2 regions of the Streptomyces sp. NPDC052036 genome follow, and region 2 is predicted to be linked to the other one. Evidence: riboswitches for the same ligand, from Rfam matches in the RefSeq annotation. Region 2 holds a riboswitch; the other holds the start of a gene.
What was found. Region 2 has a riboswitch for thiamine pyrophosphate ahead of thiC (phosphomethylpyrimidine synthase ThiC). Riboswitches for the same ligand answer to the same signal wherever they lie in the genome.
Positions count from the first base shown of each region.

Region 1: it holds a riboswitch for thiamine pyrophosphate, as region 2 does, so the genes downstream of both, AB0L95_RS19015 (thiamine ABC transporter substrate-binding protein) here and thiC (phosphomethylpyrimidine synthase ThiC) in region 2, are expected to answer to the same signal.

Region 1 covers NZ_JBFAWW010000012.1:154,474-157,807, reverse strand. Annotated here, with positions in the region: gene AB0L95_RS19020 (iron ABC transporter permease) at 1-605, opposite strand, end outside; gene AB0L95_RS19015 (thiamine ABC transporter substrate-binding protein) at 581-1,660, opposite strand; TPP riboswitch at 1,746-1,851, opposite strand; gene rlmN (23S rRNA (adenine(2503)-C(2))-methyltransferase RlmN) at 1,918-3,024, opposite strand; gene AB0L95_RS19005 (hypothetical protein) at 3,197-3,334, shown strand, end outside.
Region 2 covers NZ_JBFAWW010000003.1:271,582-274,915, forward strand. Annotated here, with positions in the region: gene AB0L95_RS07555 (YibE/F family protein) at 1-1,319, opposite strand, end outside; TPP riboswitch at 1,391-1,547, shown strand; gene thiC (phosphomethylpyrimidine synthase ThiC) at 1,540-3,334, shown strand, end outside.

The DNA.
Region 1 (3,334 bases), on a different contig from region 2:
AGGGCGGGCAGCGTCACCGTCCGCCAGGCGGCGGCGCGGGAGGCGCCTAGCACCCGCGCGGCCTCCTCCTGGCGCGGGTCGAGCTGCGCCCACAGACCGCCGACCGTACGGACGACGACCGCGTAGTTGAAGAAGACATGCGCGAGCAGGATGGCCCACACGGTGGTGTCGAGCCGGACGCCCCACAGGTCGTCGAGGAGTCCACCGCGGCCGACGAGTGCCAGGAAGGCCGTCCCGACGACCACCGTGGGCAGCACGAACGGCACGGTGACGACCGCGCGCAGCAGTTGTTTGCCGGGGAAGTCCAGACGGGCGAAGACATAGGCGCCGGGCATCGCCACGAGCAGGGTCAGCGTGGTGGAGACGAGCGCCTGCCAGGTGGTGAACCACAGCACGTGCTGGATGTCCGGCTGCGCCGGCACATCCGCCAGGCGCCCTAGGCGCCATACCCCGTCGACGCGCAGACCGCGCGCGACGATCGCGGCGACGGGGTAGGCGAAGAAGACCGCGAAGAACGCGACGGGCAGGGCCATCAGCCCGACGCGCGCCGCACCGCCCCGGTTCGCCCGCTTCCTCGGGGCTACTTCAGTACCAGCGACGTCCACGACCTGACCCACTGGTCACGGTTGGCGGCGATCTTCGTCGGGGCCATGGTCTCGGGGTTCTTGGCGGCAGGCCCGTACTCGGTGAACTCGGCGGGCACCCGCGCGCCCCGCACGACCGGGTAGACGTACATGTTGAGCGGCATGTCCTCCTGGAACCTCCTGCTGATCAGGAAGTCGAGGAACGCCTTGGCGCCCTTGGGGTTGTGAGCGTTGCTCAGCAGACCCGCGAACTCGATCTGACGGAAGCAGGTGCCGGCCGCGACGCCGGTCGGCGCGGTCGTGGGCCGCGACTTGGCGTAGACGACCTCGGCGGGCGGGGAGGAGGCGTAGGAGACGACCAGCGGCCGGTCGCCGCCGGCCTTGCGGCCCGCGGCCGAACCGGAGAACTCCTGCTCGTAGGCCTGCTCCCAGCCGTCGACCACCTTCACGCCGTTGCCCTTGAGCTTGCTCCAGTACTCCTGCCAGCCCTTGTCGCCGTACTTCGCGGCGGTGCCGAGCAGAAAGCCGAGGCCCGGCGAGGACGTGGCGGCGTTCTCGGTGACGAGGAGGTTCTTGTACGCGGGCTCGGTGAGGTCGTCGAGGGAGGCCGGCGGGGCAAGCTTGTGGTCGGCGAAGTACTTCTTGTCGTAGTTGACGCAGATGTCGCCGTAGTCGATCGGCGTGACCCGGTGCTTGTCCCCGTCCAGCTGGTACTGCGCACCGACCTGGTCGAGTCCCTTGGCCGCGTACGGCTGGAACAGGCCGTTGTCGAGCGCCCGGGACAGCAGCGTGTTGTCGACACCGAAGAAGACGTCGCCCTGCGGGTTGTCCTTGGTGAGGATCGCCTTGTTGACGGCCTGACCCGCGTCGCCGTCGGGGAGGACCTTGACGTGGTAGCCGGACTCCTTCTCGAACGCCGCGATGACGGTCTTGGAGGCGGCCCACGAGTCGTGGCTGACGAGGGTCACGGTCTTGGGATCGCCGCCGCTCCCTGCCGTGGAGCCGGACGATCCGCACGCGGACAGCGTGACCATGCCCAGCCCGACGGCGACGGCCGCGAACTGCCTGCCGGTGATGCCCACTGATTTCCTCCTGGAGGTGACCAGGAAGAGACGCGGCCCCGCGCGGAAGCCCCGAAGGGTCCCGGGCAGGGCGCAACAGCTCGAGTGAAGACCGAACTCCCTACCCAGAATGACCTGGGCGAGGTTCAGAGGGTCTGCGGGCTCTCCCGCACTCTCAGCGCTGTGGCGCTCCCCTGTCGGAATATGCAGATATGAAAAGCTATGAACAGCTGTGGATAACTACGGACCATGAGATACGGACGGCCATCAGACTACCGCTCGGTGGCCGCGAGCTGACCACACGCTCCGTCGATCTCCTGGCCCCGGGTGTCCCGGACGGTCACCGGCACCCCATGGGCGGCGATCGCCTCGACGAACGCCTTCTCGTCCTCGGGCCGTGACGCGGTCCACTTGGACCCGGGCGTCGGGTTGAGCGGGATCAGATTGACGTGGACGGGCCTGCCCTTGAGCAGCCGGCCGAGCCGGTCACCGCGCCACGCCTGGTCGTTGATGTCCCGGATCAGGGCGTACTCGATGGACAGCCGGCGCCCGGACCTCTCGGCGTACTCGAACCCGGCGTCGAGGACCTCACGCACCTTCCACCGCGTGTTGACGGGCACGAGGGTGTCCCGCAGCTCGTCGTCCGGCGCGTGCAGCGAGATCGCGAGACGGCACTTGAAGCCCTCGTCGGCGAAGCGGTGGATGGCCGGCACCAGGCCTACGGTCGACACGGTGATCCCGCGCTGCGACAGCCCGAGCCCGTCCGGCGCGGGGTCGGTGAGGGCGCGGATGGCGCCGACGACGCGCTTGTAGTTGGCGAGGGGCTCGCCCATGCCCATGAAGACGATGTTGGACAGCCGCGCCGGGCCGCCGGGGATCTCACCGTCGCGCAGCGCCCGCATGCCGTCCACGATCTGGTGCACGATCTCCGCGGTGGACAGATTGCGGTCGAGGCCCGCCTGACCGGTGGCGCAGAAGGGGCAGTTCATACCGCAGCCCGCCTGGGAGCTGATGCACATGGTGACCCGGTCGGGGTAGCGCATCAGCACGGACTCCACGAGCGTCCCGTCGAAGAGCCGCCACAGGGTCTTGCGGGTGGTGTCCTGGTCGGTCGACAGATGCCGTACGACCGTCATCAGCTCCGGGAGCAGCGTCTCCTGGAGCCTGGCGCGCGAACCGGCGGGGATGTCGGTCCACTGCTCCGGGTCGTGCGAGTACCGCGCGAAGTAGTGCTGCGAGAGCTGCTTGGCGCGGAACGGCTTCTCGCCGATCGCGGCGACCGCCTCCTTGCGCTCGGCGGGCGTGAGGTCGGCAAGGTGCCGCGGCGGGGTCTTGGCTCCGCGCGGCGCGACGAAAGTGAGTTCTCCGGGCTTAGGCATGGCTCAACCAGTGTCGCAGATCCAATCGGGTGACCTGCGGGCGCAGCTCGCCACGACTGCCGTTACGAGTAGTAGTCGTCGCCGGTCGTCACTGAGCGGCTTCGGACGGCCCAGGGACGGCCCGAGAGCGCGCACTCGCGTGAATGGGATGATCTCCCCGGAGGGGGTGCGCATGGACATGCTCGAGCTGATGGGGTGGCTGGCCGAGCGCGGAGTCACGACCGTGTTCAAGGTCGACGGTGATCGCATGGCTGAGCACAGGAAGGCATGGATGATCATCGTCAGTGGTGGGCCACTTGGTGAGGACTCG
Region 2 (3,334 bases):
ATGGCCGCCAGGACCGTCGTCACCGGCACCGACGCGACCAGCCCGATCGAGCCCACCAGCGTGCGCACGATCTCCTCGGCGACCAGCTCGCTGCCCGCGACCGAGACCACACTGCTCTGCGCGATCGAGAAGAGCAGCAGCAGGGGCAGGGCCGCACCCGCGTATGCCAGGACGAGCGTGTTGACGACCGAGGCGATGTGGTCGCGGCCGATGCGGATGCCCGCCCGGTACAGCCCGCGCCAGCCCATCGAGGGGTTGGCCTCGTGCAGCTCCCAGACCGCGGACGTCTGGGTGACGGTCACATCGTCGAGGACGCCGAGCGAACCGATGATGACCCCGGCGAGCAGCAGACCGCTCATGTCGATGTGCGGGTACAGGCCGTGGATCAGGCCGGTGTTGTCGTCGGTGTTGCCGGTCAGCGCGGCCCAGCCGATGAACTCCGAGCCGAGGAGACCGATCAGCGACAGGGACACAAGCGTGCCGAGCACCGCCACGGAGGTGCGGGCCGAGAGTCCGTGGCACATATAGAGGGCGAGCAGCATGATGGCGCTCGACCCGACCACGGCCACGAGCAGCGGATTCGAGCCATCCAGGATCGCGGGCAGGACGAAGAGGCTGAGCAGCAGAAAGCTGACGGCCAGCGCGACGAGTGCCATGACGCCGCGCATCCGGCCCACGACCACCACCGCCACGGCGAAGATGCCGGCGAGCAGGGCCATGGGGAACTTGCGGTCCACATCGGTCACCGAGTACTGGAGTTCCTTGGGCGCGGAGGGCTCGTACGCCGCAACGACCTTCTCGCCCTGGTGCAACTGCCGTGACTGGTCCGGCTGGACGATCTCCGTGAACGTACGGCCCTTGTCCTTGCCGGTGTCGACGCGGACGGTCGCCTTCTTGCAGGTGCCGGCAGGCGTCTGCGGGGCCGACGAGCCGCCGGTGAGGGAGGTGTCGCCGACCGGCCCCCCACCCGAGGCGTTCACGGACTTGCAGTCCACCGCCACGACCGTGGTGACCGTGGCCTGCTGGGTCTGCCGGTCGAATCCGACGCCGGAGCGTTTGTGTGACGGGACTCCTCCGGGCCACAGCACCACGAGACCGACGATGACCGCTGCGGTGAACGGGATGAGGATCGCGGCGATGACCTTGCGCAGATGCCGTGACACGGGGGCCGCGGGGCCATGGCTGTGACTGTGGGAGTGGCCGTGTCCACCGTCGGACCCATGGCCGTGCCCGTCTGGGGGGCTGTGTCTGTCGCCCGGGCCGCGGTGGTGCGGCGGCTCGGACGGCGGGTATGAGGGGGGATGCTGCGTCGGGGGCACCCCCCGATCATCGCAAGAACGCGCAAGGCCCACTGTTCAGCTCACCTAATTAGACGCTAGCGTGAAGGGACTTTTGCACACGCGGGAGCTCGGAGCACCGGGCTGAGAGGGCGCTGACCTCCGTAGACGCGATGTTTCACGTGGAACATCAGCGAGCGGAGAGGGCTGTGCCGACCGCTGAACCTGTTACCGGGTAATGCCGGCGTAGGGAGTAGGTCTCATGACCGTCAAGGACGTACGCACGCCTGCCTCCGCTCAGGGAGAAGAGCCTCAGGAGGCCGGGTGGTCCATCGGCTGGCACAAGGCGTATATCGAGGGTTCGCGCCCCGATCTGCGGGTGCCGGTCCGGCAAGTGCATCTCACCAACGGGCAGTCGGTCACCCTGTACGACACCTCCGGCCCGTACACCGATCCGGTCGCCGAGACCGACGTCCGCCGGGGGCTCGCGCCGCTCCGGGAGAACTGGATCATCGTTCGCGGTGACACCGAGGAGTACGCGGGCCGCCCCGTCCGTCCCGAGGACGACGGGATCAAGCACACCTCGCCGCGGGGCGGCCTGCGCAATCTCGACGCGGTGTTCCCGGGACGCCCGCGTCAGCCGCGTCGTGGTCGCGACGGGAACGCGGTGACGCAGCTCGCCTATGCGCGCCGTGGGGAGATCACGCCGGAGATGGAGTTCGTGGCCCTCCGGGAGAACGTTTCGCCCGAGGTCGTCCGTGAGGAGATCGCGGCGGGCCGTGCGGTACTGCCGGCCAACGTCAACCACCCGGAGATCGAGCCGATGATCATCGGCAAGCGGTTCCTGGTGAAGGTCAACGCCAATATCGGCAACTCCGCGGTGACCTCCTCCATCGAGGAGGAGGTCGAGAAGATGACCTGGGCGACCCGCTGGGGCGCCGACACGGTCATGGACCTGTCCACCGGCCGCAATATCCACACCACCCGTGAGTGGGTGCTGCGCAACTCCCCGGTGCCGATCGGTACGGTGCCGCTCTACCAGGCGCTCGAGAAGGTCGACGGCAAGGCCGAGGAGCTGACCTGGGAGATCTACAAGGACACGGTCATCGAGCAGGCCGAACAGGGCGTGGACTATATGACGGTCCACGCGGGCGTGCGCCTGGCGTACGTACCGTTGACGGCGAACCGCAAGACCGGCATCGTCTCGCGCGGCGGCTCGATCATGGCGGCGTGGTGTCTCGCCCACCACAAGGAGTCGTTCCTGTACGAGAACTTCGAGGAACTCTGCGAGATCCTCGCGGCCTACGACGTCACCTACTCGCTGGGCGACGGTCTGCGACCCGGTTCGATCGCCGACGCCAACGACCAGGCACAGTTCGCGGAACTGCGCACCCTCGGGGAACTCGGCCGTATCGCCAGGCGTTTCCATGTACAGACGATGATCGAGGGCCCGGGACACGTCCCGATGCACAAGATCAAGGAGAACATCGATCTGCAGCAGGAGATCTGCGATGAAGCTCCGTTCTATACGCTCGGCCCGCTGACCACGGACATCGCGCCGGCGTACGACCACATCACCTCCGGTATCGGTGCCGCCATGATCGCCTGGTGGGGCACGGCCATGCTCTGCTACGTCACACCCAAGGAGCACCTGGGCCTGCCCAACCGTGACGACGTCAAGACCGGCGTCATCACCTACAAGATCGCCGCCCATGCGGCCGATCTCGCCAAGGGGCACCCGGGTGCGCAGGAGTGGGACGACGCGCTGTCCGACGCGCGCTTCGAGTTCCGCTGGGAGGACCAGTTCAACCTGGCCCTCGACCCGGACACGGCCCGCGACTTCCACGACGAGACCCTTCCCGCCGAACCGGCCAAGACGGCCCACTTCTGCTCGATGTGCGGTCCGAAGTTCTGCTCCATGAAGATCAGCCAGGACATCACGCAGCGCTTCGGCGGTGCGGTGGCCGAGGGTGCGTCGGAGCAGGAGGTCGCCGAGGGGATGCTCCAGAAGTCGAAGGAGTTCGCGGCGGGCGGGAACCGGGTGTATCTGCCGATAG